Regions from separate parts of the Uliginosibacterium sediminicola genome, predicted to be linked through region 1. Evidence: predicted binding sites of a transcription regulator. Region 1 holds the regulator's gene; each other region holds the start of a gene.
What was found. Region 1 encodes sigma-54, which starts transcription at its own class of promoters, with help from an activator protein. Its sites were predicted from a motif close to TGGCACGCTTNCTGCTNA; they were not measured.
Positions count from the first base shown of each region.

Region 2: a site for sigma-54 is predicted at 1,540-1,557, ahead of ABDB84_RS03180 (ammonium transporter). Genes of this name have one in related genera too.
Region 3: a site for sigma-54 is predicted at 1,881-1,898, ahead of amt (ammonium transporter). Genes of this name have one in related genera too.
Region 4: a site for sigma-54 is predicted at 1,444-1,461, ahead of nifB (nitrogenase cofactor biosynthesis protein NifB). Genes of this name have one in related genera too.

Region 1 covers NZ_JBDIVE010000001.1:433,402-436,579, reverse strand. The annotation lists gene recX (recombination regulator RecX) at 1-59, shown strand, start outside; gene lptB (LPS export ABC transporter ATP-binding protein) at 40-762, shown strand; gene ABDB84_RS02060 (RNA polymerase factor sigma-54) at 780-2,282, shown strand; gene hpf (ribosome hibernation-promoting factor, HPF/YfiA family) at 2,294-2,623, shown strand; gene ABDB84_RS02050 (PTS sugar transporter subunit IIA) at 2,830-3,178, shown strand, end outside.
Region 2 covers NZ_JBDIVE010000001.1:670,037-673,214, forward strand. The annotation lists gene ABDB84_RS03170 (EAL domain-containing protein) at 1-216, opposite strand, end outside; gene ABDB84_RS03175 (methyl-accepting chemotaxis protein) at 257-1,246, opposite strand; gene ABDB84_RS03180 (ammonium transporter) at 1,589-2,794, shown strand; gene ABDB84_RS03185 (sensor histidine kinase) at 2,924-3,178, opposite strand, start outside.
Region 3 covers NZ_JBDIVE010000001.1:179,520-182,697, forward strand. The annotation lists gene ABDB84_RS00880 (acetate/propionate family kinase) at 1-225, opposite strand, end outside; gene glmU (bifunctional UDP-N-acetylglucosamine diphosphorylase/glucosamine-1-phosphate N-acetyltransferase GlmU) at 408-1,766, shown strand; gene amt (ammonium transporter) at 1,961-3,178, shown strand, end outside.
Region 4 covers NZ_JBDIVE010000010.1:95,192-98,369, forward strand. The annotation lists gene ABDB84_RS16395 (flavin monoamine oxidase family protein) at 1-1,217, shown strand, start outside; gene nifB (nitrogenase cofactor biosynthesis protein NifB) at 1,512-3,089, shown strand; gene ABDB84_RS16405 (YfhL family 4Fe-4S dicluster ferredoxin) at 3,126-3,178, shown strand, end outside.

The DNA of each region.
Region 1 (3,178 bases):
CCGCGGACATTGTCCGCACGTTGTTGAGAGATCCTGTTGATGAGTCTGCTGAGGGTTGAGAGCGTACGCAAACGGTACAAATCGCGTACCGTGGTGAAGGACGTGTCCTTCCAGGTCGGCAGCGGCGAGGTGGTAGGCTTGCTGGGTCCCAATGGTGCGGGCAAGACGACTTGCTTCTACACCATCGTCGGCCTGGTCAAGGCCGACGGCGGCCATATCTATCTGGACGCCACCGAAATCACCCATCTGCCCATGCACCGCCGTGCACAGATGGGTTTGTCTTATTTGCCGCAGGAAAACTCGGTTTTCCGCAAGCTCACCGTGGCCGAGAACATCCTCGCCGTGCTGGAGCTGCAAAAGCTCTCGCGCAAGGAGCAGGAGGCGCGCCTCGATTCCCTGCTGCACGAGCTGAACATCGGCCATCTGAAGAACGCCGACTCCATCGCATTGTCCGGCGGCGAGCGGCGGCGGGTGGAGATCGCCCGTGCGCTGGCCTCGCAACCCAAACTGATTCTCCTCGACGAACCCTTTGCCGGCGTGGACCCGATTGCCGTGATCGACATCCAGAAGATCATCGGTTTTCTCAAGGCGCGTGGCATCGGTGTGCTGATTACCGACCACAATGTGCGTGAGACATTGGGGATCTGTGACCACGCCTGGATCATCAATGCCGGCGAGGTGCTGGCCGGTGGCCGGCCGCAGGAAATTGTGCAAAATAACCAGGTGCGCCAGATTTATCTCGGCGAACATTTCCGACTGTAGTTGTTGATACGCACCCGATGAAGCCCTCACTCCAGCTCCGCCTTTCCCAGCAACTCGCGCTGACGCCGCAGCTTCAGCAATCGATCAAGCTGTTGCAGCTCTCCACGCTGGAACTCAATGTCGAGATCGAGCGCATGCTGCTCGAAAACCCCTTGCTTGAACGCGAAGGTGCGGATGAGGAAGGCGGGGACGCGCCGGCGGTGCTCGAAATGCCGACCGCCGAAGCCGTTGCGGCGGCCTTCGAGACCAGCGAGCATCTGGCCAATGGCGATCAGGATTTCGAGCCGGCGACCACGGTCGAAATGCCCGACACCATCACCGAAGCCTATGATTCGGTCTCGGATGACGACATCGGCGAAGCCGCCGAGTGGCGTTCGGAAGCGAGTGGTACGCGCAACAACGATGGTGACGACGACTCCGACTTCCAGGAATTCCAGGCTGCGACCACCTCGCTGCGCGACCATCTGGAAGGCCAGCTTGCGCTGATGCCCCTGCCGGATCGCGACCGCGCCCTGGTCCGCCTGATCATCGAGGCGCTCGAAGAAGACGGCATGCTTCTGCAAGGGCTGGAAGAGCTGCTGCCGCTGATTCCCGAAGAGTGGGAAGTCGAGCTCGAAGAACTGGTCACCGCCTTGCGCCACGTCCAGCACTTCGACCCGGTCGGCATCGGCGCGCGCAGCTTGCAGGAGTGCCTGGCGCTGCAGCTCAAGGCGCGCGAAAAGACGCCGACCCGCGAGTTGGCCATCGACATCGTTGAACAATGTCTTGAACTGCTGGGTGCGCGCGATTTCGTCAAGATCCGCCGCCGCCTGTCCTGTGACGACGACCAGCTGCGTGCCGCGCACGAACTCATCTGTAGCCTCAACCCGCATCCGGGCGCGGCCTTCGCGCCGCTGGACGCGCGCTATATCGTGCCGGATGTGATCGTGCGCAAATTCCGTGGCGCCTGGACCGCTAATCTGAACCCCGAAGCGATGCCGAGGCTCAGGATTCATCGGGTCTATGCCGATATTCTTCAACAGAACCGCGGCATCAACGGATCGCTGTCGACGCAGCTGCAAGAAGCGAAATGGATGATCAAAAACGTTCAGCAACGATTTGACACGATATTGCGCGTGTCACAAGCTATCGTGGAGAGACAAAGGCAATTCTTCGATCACGGCGAGGTCGCCATGCGCCCCTTGACCTTGCGCGAGATTGCCGAAGAGCTGGAACTGCATGAATCGACGGTGTCACGCGTGACGACGCAGAAGTACCTGGCGTCAACGCGCGGGATTTTTGAATTGAAGTATTTTTTCGGCAGTCATGTGTCTACCGACACGGGTGGTGCCTGCTCCGCCACGGCGATTCGCGCGCTGATTCGTCAGATGGTGGCAGGTGAGGACAGCAAAAAACCGCTGTCTGACGCCAAGATTGCTGAAATGTTGGGCCAGCAGGGCATTGTGGTGGCTCGCAGAACGATTGCGAAATACCGTGAGTCGCTCAATATCCCGCCGGTCAGTCAGCGCAAGTCGATCTGAAGGAGCACTTCATGAATCTCAATATCACCGGCCATCATCTCGAATTGACCGAGTCCATTCGCGATTACGTCACAGCCAAGCTGGACAAGGTGATTCGCCACTTTGAGCATGTCACGGCCACCCACGTGATCCTCTCTGTGGACAAGCTCAGGCAGAAAGCGGAAGTGACGGTGCATGTACGTGGCCGCACGATCTTCGTTGAAAGCGTTGACGAAGACCTCTACGCCGCCATCGACAGTGTGACCGACAAGCTTGACCGGCAAGTCGTCAAGCACAAGGAAAAGACCTCCGATCATGGCCGTGAGGCCGTCAAGTACCATCAGCCCGCTGTAGAGAGCTGATTCCCGCGCCCCTCCGCCGCGCGCGGAGGGGCTGCAAACTTTTCCGCGCAGCGGGAAAGATATTCTCGACCAGCCGAAAATCCCAGGCATATAATCTGCGCGTCAAAGCGGCGTCATGCGGGCTTAACAATCGCTCCCAAGGCATGGCGTATCGGGTTTGATCACACTTCGTATTTTTGCGCAGCGCACGTGGCCGACCTCGCCCCATGAATCTGATTTCCAAGATCCTGATCCCGGACAGTGTTGTGCTCGACAGTCCGGTGTCTGACAAAGCCGCTGTGTTCACAGCCGCTGCCCGGATGTTTGAAACGCGCGCCGGCATCGCCGCCAAGCGCGTTGGTGATGCGCTCTTGCAGCGCGAAAAGCTCTGTTCCACTGGCCTCGGCCAGGGTGTTGCGATTCCTCATGGCCGCATCAAGGGACTCAAGGAGCCTCTGGGCGCCTTCGTGCGCATGGCCCAGCCGATTCCCTTTGACGCGCCCGACGGCAAGCCGGTCGGCCTGATCTTCGTCATGCTGGTGCCCGAGCAGGCCAACGAAAGTCATTTGCAGCTGC
Region 2 (3,178 bases), 240 kb from region 1:
CTGGTCAAACGCATAGCGATTCTGCTCATTGACGCGGGCGATCACCGAATACGCCGACTCATTGTTGAGCCCGCGCACCAGCGCCTCATAGCCAAAGATCGTGCGCGCAGCACAGTTCACAATGGGCTGGAAAGCCATCGTGAAATCGAACCCCAGCTCAATGCGTTCAATGCATTGTCCGCAGGGTAGATTGTCGTGCTCGGGCGGCTTGGCCATGTTGAATCCCTCACTGATCAGACTGCCAAGGGCAGCGGGTTCAAAGCGCCGCCAAAGCTGCCTCGATCTTCTCGCACAGATGTTTTTGCGTTTCCATCTGCTCGCGCGCCTTGCGCACCACCTCGGCACGCACCGGCTGGGCTGCCTTGATGTCTTCCATCACCTGCGTGGCGCTGCGGATCATCGCGGCGCCCTGGCGCGTGCTTTCGTCGGCGGCGGCCACGCTGCCGGAGGCATCCTTGGCGGTACTTTGCAGACGTGAGGCAATCTGCCCGATCTCGGTGCTCGACACCGCCGCACGCTCGGCCAGCTTGCGCACTTCGTCCGCCACCACCGCAAAACCACGACCGGATTCGCCCGCACGCGCCGCCTCGATGGCCGCATTGAGGGCCAGCAGATTGGTCTGGCTGGCAATCTCCTGAATGCTCACCACGATCTTGCCGATCCGCTCGGACTCCTTGCTGAGATCGGCAAACACACCATTGATCTGCTGGGTGTACTGAGTCAGCTCTTCGACCGCGCTGGCCGCGCCCTGCACGGCCGTCTCGGTCTCCGTCACCTTGCCGGCGGACTGCGCCGCCAGGCGGCCGGCTTCCGCCGTGTGTTCCAGAATGGCGTCCAGCGATTCGTGCAGCGCGCGCGCAATCGAACGCACCGGCTCCAGCGACGGCCCGGCCGGCGCCTGCAGCTGCGCCTGGGCGCTGCTGCGTGCTTGGCGCGCCTCAGCCTGCGCCGCCTGCAGTTCCGACTCCAGACTGCGAATGCGCGTCAGCACCGCATCCAGGGTTTGCGGCAGATCCGCAGCCACGCGCACGCCTGCACCCTGCAAGCGCTGCAGCAGCGCCGCCTGATCCTCGCCACGCCCAGCAGACTGGCCGCCCAGCACGACCAACGCGACCGCGCCGAGACAAACCACCGCACAGGCCAGCCAGCCAACCGTGGCGCTGCCCAGCAGTGCAGCCGCCAACACCAGCGCGCACTGCGCGACAGCGATCAGGATGCGTGGCAGAAAACTGGACTGATCTTGCATTGTGTACCCCCGGATTTTGTGAGCTTGAGCCGAACCGCGAAACCTCCCCGACGAGGACATAGGCATGCGCCCTCGCAACTGTTAACTGGTATCGACATGTTTAGAGGGGACTTGAGCTGCACGCGGGCGGCGCGCCCGACGCCTCCCGTAGAACGCGCCAGCTAGCGGTGCAGCAGCAAGGCAATGCACCACCACAGTGCCAACACGAAGCACGGGCCGCACACAAATAGGACAAACAAAGGCATCAATCTGGCACAAATCACGCAAACCATTGTTTTGTATAGGCACATAACTGGTGCGTTTTGTGCTTTCTGCTCCGTCACTGTGCAATACGGAGTTTTCATGGAACAAATCAAGACCACCAGTGACGTTCTTTTCATCCTGCTTGGCGCCATCATGGTGTTATCGATGCATGCGGGCTTTGCCTTTCTGGAGCTCGGAACGGTTCGCAAGAAAAACCAGGTCAATGCCCTGGTCAAGATCCTCGTCGACTTCTGTGTGTCGACCCTCGCCTACTTCTTCGTCGGCTACGGCATCGCCTACGGCGTGCATTTCATGGTCAGCGCGCAAAGCCTGGCGCTCAACAGCGGTTACGAGCTGGTGAAGTTCTTCTTCCTGCTCACCTTTGCGGCGGCGATTCCGGCCATCATCTCCGGCGGCATTGCCGAGCGTGCGCGCTTTGCGCCGCAGCTGGCCGCCACCGCGCTGCTGGTCGGCCTGGTCTACCCCTTCTTTGAAGGCATCGCCTGGAACGACCAGCTCGGCCTGCAAGCCTGGCTGCTGCAGAGCTTCGGTGCGAAATTCCACGACTTCGCCGGCAGCGTGGTGGTGCACGCCGTCGGTGGCTGGGTTGCACTGACTGCCGTGCTGCTGCTTGGCGCGCGCCGTGGCCGCTACAACAAGGAAGGCGCCATCGCCGCTGCGCACCCGCCCTCGAACATCCCGTTCCTCGCGCTGGGCGCCTGGATCCTGATCGTCGGCTGGTTCGGCTTCAATGTGATGAGCGCGCAAAAGCTCTCGGCCATCACCGGCCTGGTCGCCCTCAACTCGCTGATGGCCATGGTCGGTGGCACCCTCGCCGCCCTGCTGCTCGGCCGCAATGACCCCGGCTTCGTGCACAACGGCCCGCTGGCCGGCCTGGTTGCCGTCTGCGCCGGTTCGGACATCATGCATCCGCTCGGCGCCCTGGCCGTCGGCGCCGTCGCCGGCGTGCTGTTCGTGCAGATGTTCACGCTGACGCAGAACCGCTGGAAGATCGACGACGTGCTCGGCGTGTGGCCCCTGCACGGCCTCTGCGGCGCCTGGGGCGGCATCGCCGCCGGCATCTTCGGCAGCAGCGCGCTGGGCGGACTCGGCGGCGTCAGCTTCGCCAGCCAACTGATCGGCACCCTCGCCGGCATCCTCATCGCCCTCATCGGCGGCGGCGTGATCTACGGCGCCCTGCGCGCCACCGTCGGCATCCGCCTCAGCGCGGAGGAAGAATTTGAAGGCGCTGACATCACAATCCATCGCATCACGGCGACGCCGGAGCGTGAGACGAACAGCTGAACAGCCTGGCAGGGAACAATAAGTCTGTCGGGCGTGTTGTTCCGCAGGATTCGGCACACAAAGCCAGGCCCCGCAACACGCGTTCGCGGGGCCTTTCTTTTTGGCTGAGCAGTCGTGCAGTTCAGCTACTCACGCAGCGTGCTGAGCGGTGTAGGCGACGCTGGCTTTGATGCGCAGAGAAATGCGTGTGCCCAGGCCATGCTGCCCCTCGATCTGCAACTGCGCGTCAATGCCTTTGGCACGTTCGCGCATGCCAAGCAAGCCGAAATGGCCGGACTGCAGGGCCTGCTCGGCAATCGCCTCGGTGAGCCCGAAACCGTCATCGCTGATCGTGATCGTCAAGCATTGACGCGCGTAGTGGATGTCCACCGTCACATTCTCGGC
Region 3 (3,178 bases), 250 kb from region 1:
GTCCAGCGCGATCTGATGCGCGGTTTCAAGATCAGCGCCCGGCGTCGGAATCTCGGTGTCGAGCAGGGTCTTGCCGTCAATGTCCTTGGCGACGAAGCGGATGTCGGCGCCAATGCCATCAATCTGACCGCGGAAGATGGACGGAGCGCCTTCGGTCAAGGGCGTCTCGAACATTGCGAATTTCAGGCTGGAAGAGCCCGCATTGATCACCAGTAGCGCTTTCATCAAAACCTCGAAACCTGTGAGCCGGGTTTCGCCGACATGGCAACCCGGGCATGATTCATTGTAGCTATCGTAAACCCTAGCAATCATGACACGAATCAAAGTACGCGGCAGTGCAGCACGGCACAGGCGCCACGCTGCGCGGTGATAAGATTGCGCGCTCGACGTCGCCAGCGGATCCGTTCATGCAGGTCATCATTCTCGCAGCAGGTCAGGGCAAGCGCATGCACTCGCGCCTGCCCAAAGTCCTTCAACCGATTGCCGGGCAAGCCATGCTCAAGCATGTCATCAATACAGCCCGCGCACTGCAGCCGGAGAGCATCTGCGTGGTCTTCGGTCACGGTGGCGATCAGGTGCGCGCAGCCCTGCCCGATGCCGACCTCGCCTGGGCCGAACAGGCGCAGCAGCTGGGCACCGGCCATGCCGTGCAGCAAGCCATGCCGCACATCGCCGACCACGGCCTTGCGCTGATCCTCTACGGCGACGTGCCGCTGACGCGCGCGGACACCCTGAGCGGACTGGTGCAGGCCAGCGCTGGCGAACATCTGGCCCTGCTCACCGTCACCCTCGAAGAACCCAAAGGTTATGGCCGCATCGTGCGCGACGATGCCGGCAAGGTGTTGGCCATCGTCGAGGAGAAAGACGCCAGCCCGGCGCAGCGCGAGATATGCGAAGTCAATACCGGCATCCTCTGCGTGCCGGTCGCCAGACTACGCGGCTGGCTGGCGCGTCTGTCGAACAACAACGCGCAGGGCGAGTACTACCTCACCGACATCATCGCCATGGCGGTGGCCGATGGCGTGCAGGTCAAAACCTCGCAACCGGCAGCGGTTTGGGAGACGCTGGGCGTCAACAACAAGCAGCAGCTTGCCGAGCTGGAACGCATCCACCAGCGCAACATCGCCAATCGATTGCTCGAAGGTGGCGTGACCCTGATCGACCCGGCGCGCATCGACGTGCGCGGCGAGCTGCGCTGCGCCAACGATGTCGAGATCGATGTCGGTTGCATTTTCGAAGGCACGGTCGAACTGGGCGAAGGCGTGCGCATCGGCGCCTACTGCGTGCTGCGCAATGTCAGCATCGCCGCCGGCACCCAGCTCTCGCCCTTCTGCCACCTCGACGGCGCGCAGGTCGACACGCATTGCAGCATCGGCCCCTTCGCCCGCCTGCGCCCCGGCACCCAGCTGGGTCAGGATGTGCATGTCGGCAATTTCGTGGAGATCAAGAACAGCCACCTGGGCGACGGCACCAAGGCTGGCCATCTGGCCTATGTCGGTGATGCCGAGGTCGGCCGCGAGGTCAATATCGGCGCCGGCGTGATCACCGCCAATTATGACGGCGTCAACAAGCACCGCACCCTCATCGGCGACCAGGCCTTCATCGGCTCGGATTCGCAACTGATTGCGCCAGTCAGCATTGGCGAGGGCGCCTTTATCGCAGCCGGTTCGACCATCTCGCGCAATGCGCCCGAGAAGGAATTGACCCTGTCACGCGCACGCCAGGTCACCCTGCCCGGCTGGAAGCGCCCGGTCAAAAAGAGCTAAGCCCTCAAGGCAGCGGGCACCGGCCGCGTGCATGGCACGCACCCGCTGCACCTTGTCCGCCAGGGCAAGCCAATAAATCCGGGCAAAACAGCACACTCCCGTCAAACCTGAGCGTGGCTTGCTTGTTGCTTGAACACCCCGCCCCAATTCAGCGCGCGCGCTCCGGGGATGGCTTCTTGCAAACGAGGATAGTGATGCTCAGATTGATCCGCTTGTTCGTGCTGATGTGCGCCGCTCTCAGCGGCATCGCATCGGCCGCCAGTTTTCCCGTATCCCGCATCAACTTCGAGAGTGGCAAAGCCGAGCTGACGCTCGAAGCGATGAGCACGCTGAGCAGCCTCGCGGTCTATCTGGCGCAAACGCCGAGCGCCGAAGTCAGCATGTTCAGCTATGCCGCCGACAATGGCAGCGACAGCCTCAACCTGGCACAGCTGCGCGCCGCCAGCATCCGCAACAGCCTCAGCGCAGCCGGCATCAAAGAGCCGCGCGTCAATCTGGTCGTCAATGCCATGGAGGCCGGTGGCAGCGGCGCGGATCAGGTCGAACTCTCCGCCGCACCGGCGGCCAGCGCGCCCGACACCGCGGCGGCGACACCAGCCCTGCCCGACCCCGAAACGCTCAGCGCGCCAGGCACCGTGAACAAGGAGCGCATCAATACCGGCGACACGGCCTGGATGCTCTGCGCCACGGCCCTCGTCCTGCTGATGACGATTCCCGGTCTGGCACTGTTCTACGCCGGCATGGTGCGCAAGAAGAATGTGTTGGCAACGATGATGCAAAGCCTCGCCATCACCTGCCTGGTCACCGTGCTGTGGTGGGCCTGCGGCTACAGCCTGAGCTTCACGCCGGGCAGCGGCCCGTACCTGGGCGGCTACACCCGCGTGATGATGGATGGCCTGGTCTTCATCAAGGATGCCGGGCGTCTGTCGGTCTCGCATCTGGCGCCAAATATCCCCGAGTCGGTGTACGCGATGTACCAGCTGACCTTCGCCATCATCACCCCGGCGCTGATCTGCGGCGCCTTTGCCGAACGCATGAAGTTCTCAGCGATGCTGTGGTTCATGCTGCTGTGGTCGGTGCTGGTCTACGCGCCAGTGGCCCACTGGATGTGGGAGCCCTCGGGCTGGCTGGCCACCATGGGCATGCTCGATTTTGCCGGCGGTACGGTGGTGCACGTCAATGCCGGCATCGCCGCGCTGGCCTGTGTCATTGTCATGGGGCCGCGCCTGGGCTATGGGCGCGAATCGATGGCGCCGCACAACCTGGGCCTGACCATCACCGGCGCCGCCCTGCTGTGGGTCGGCTGGTTCGGCTTCAACGCCGGCTCTGCCGTCGCCGCCGACGGGCGCGCGGGCATGGCCATGCTGGCGACCCAGCTGGCCACCGCATCGGCCGCCCTGAGCTGGATGCTG
Region 4 (3,178 bases), on a different contig from region 1:
GGATGCGGATGGGATACGAGCTGACGCGCCTGGTCGATCACGGTGACTTCATCGAAGCGCATTGCTGGACCGGCGCCGAGACCGTGGTGCTGTCGGCGCGCCATGTGGTGCTGGCGATGCCGCCACGGCTGGTCGATGAGCGCATTGCCTTTGTGCCGGCGCTCGCTGCCGGCCTGACTGAAACGCTGCGCGCGACGCCGACCTGGATGTCGGCCCAGGCCAAGGCGCTGGCGGCGTTTGACAGCGCGTTCTGGCGTGACGCCGGCTTGTCCGGCAATGCCTTCGTCACCCATGCGCAGGCAGTGCTGGGCGAGATCTTCGATGCCTCACCGGTGGCGGGTGAGGGCGGCGCGTTGGGTGGCTTTTTCTGTCTGCCGCCCTCGGTGCGCAAAGCCTACAAAGCCGTGTTGCCGATGATGGCAAGCAGCCAGTTCGCCCAGCTATATGGCCCGGCGGCGGCAGATGATGCCGAGCTGCATTTGCGTGACTGGGCCGATGAAGGCTTTACCTGCAGTGCGCTTGATGCGGCCGGCCGCAACGAGCATCCCGAGGATGCTGTCGCGGCCCTGGCTGAGCCCTATTGGGACGGCAAGCTGCATCTGGCGGGCAGCGAGACAGCGAGCCTGGGCGCGGGCTATCTCGAAGGCGCGCTGGATGCGGCAGCCCGCGTCTGGCAACAACTGGCGGGTGAGCGGCCGCTGGGCGACAAGGTGCTGACGATCATGCATACGAGCAATAACGAGCAATGCCTGAATCAATTTGCAACCTGGGTGGCGGCGCAGCGTGAGGCGGCGATTGCCGCTTACAAGCAGGGCCTGACGCGTGCGCTGTCGACCCAGCAATACGAGCAGATCACCCAGCGCGTGGTCATCGACGTGGTCGAGAAACTCTACGCGACTGCGCTGCAGCAGCTCGCCGGCTTGCCCTTCGAGACGCGCGAGGTGGCTGTTGAAAAAGGCCGCTCGGCGCTGACGCCTGCGCTGCTGCAGAGCTTTGTCGGCTTCAGCGATGCCTTGCTGACGGCGGCGGTGACGCACAACGCCACCTCCTGTGCGATCTCCAATTTCCCGGCTGAGCACGACCCCGATGCCGAGTATCTGCAAGGCATACGCCGTGATCTGGCGGCGGCCTGGCGCGAGTTTGCATTGGCGGTCAATGAACGCATGTTGTCTGACACGGCGTTCTCTGCGCCGGCTTTGAAGACAGCCCTGAGCTGAACGATTTCCGTAAGTGAGTGCGGATGGCGATCCTGCGCAAGCGGATCGCCATTTTTTTGATCTGGATCAGGCAAAGATCAGATTTTCCGGCTCGCCATTGTCGGATTTGTGGCGGAAGTGCAGTGCGTCATTGTTTGTGTGGATTGTCGCAAGCGTAGGTTTTATGCCTTCCGGAAAAGATCCTGGAAAGACTCGCAAGTTAATGAAAAATATAAGAAAACAGATTTGGCACGGAACTCGCTAATTACCTTGCGCCAGCCCCCGCAGAGCCCCAAGAAGATCAAGGAGTACGTCATGCAAAGTGCAACAGCGAGCTACGTCAGCATTGCCGATCTGAAATCCAGTCACAACGCGCTGGCCACCCCCATCGAAACGCCGGCGCCGGGTGGCGGCTGTGGCACACATGGCGGTGAAGGCAAGGCAAGTTGCGGTTCCTCGGGTGGTCCCGATGATATGCCGCAAGAAATCTGGGACAAGGTCAAGAACCACCCCTGTTACTCCGAGGAGGCTCACCACCACTATGCACGCATGCATGTGGCGGTGGCGCCGGCCTGCAACATCCAGTGCAATTACTGCAATCGCAAGTACGACTGCTCCAATGAATCGCGCCCCGGTGTCGTGTCGCAAAAGCTCACGCCCGAACAAGCGGTGAAGAAGGTCGTCGCGGTCGCCAGCGAAATCCCGCAAATGACGGTGCTCGGCATCGCCGGCCCCGGCGATTCGCTGGCCAGCCCGACCAAGACCTTCGCGACCTTCAAGATGCTGCAAGAGCAGGCTCCGGACATCAAGCTGTGCTTGTCGACCAATGGTCTGGCGCTGCCCGAACTGGTCGATGAAATCTGCAAGTACAACATCGACCACGTGACCATCACCATCAACATGGTGGACCCGGCGGTGGGCGAGAAGATCTATCCGTGGATCTTCTGGAACCACAAGCGTGTCACCGGCTACGAAGCCGCTAAGATCCTGCACGAACAGCAGATGAAGGGTCTGGAAATGCTCACCGCACGCGGTGTGCTGACCAAGATCAACTCGGTGCTGATCCCCGGCATCAATGACGAACACATGATCGAGGTGAACAAGGCGGTCAAGGCACGTGGTGCATTCCTGCACAACATCATGCCGCTGATCTCCGAGCCCGAGCATGGCACCTACTTCGGCCTCAACGGCCAGCGTGGCCCGACCGCGCAAGAGCTCAAGGCTGTGCAGGACGCCTGCATGGGCGGCGCCAACCTGATGCGTCACTGCCGTCAATGCCGCGCAGATGCCGTCGGCCTGCTCGGTGAAGATCGCAGCAAGGAATTCACGCTCGACAAGATCGAAGAGATGGAAGTGGTCTACGACCTTGACCGTCGCCGCAGCTACCAGGACAAGGTCGAAGCCGAACGTCAGGCGCAGCACGATGCCAAGGTCGAAGCCCTGGCCTCGCAAGCGAAGATTGAGCTCGACGAAAACATCAAGGTGCTGGTTGCCGTGGCCACCAAGGGTGGCGGCCGCGTCAATGAACACTTCGGCCACGTCACCGAATTCCAGATCTTTGAAGTGTCGTCTAAGGAAGCGCTGTTCGTCGGTCACCGTCGGGTCGACCAGTACTGTCAGGGCGGCTTTGGCGACGATGAGCAACTGCCCTCGGTGGTGCGCGCGATCAATGACTGCCATGCCGTACTGGTAGCCAAGATCGGTGCCTGCCCGAAGGACGAACTCAAATCGGCGGGCATCGAACCGATCGATGGCTATGTCGATGAGTTCATCGAGAAGGCAGCGCTGTCCTGGTTTGCCGACTATGCATCACGCATCGCCAGCGGTGAAATCGTCCATGTGGCCCGCGGCGACGCTGCCATCCGTCAAGGTGCCTACACTGCCGCGGCCTGAGCCGCGGCGGTTTTTTCCTGATCCGAGGAGAACATCATGTCCCTGACCATTGTTGCCGATCTCTGTACGGGCTGCTCGGCTTGCGAACC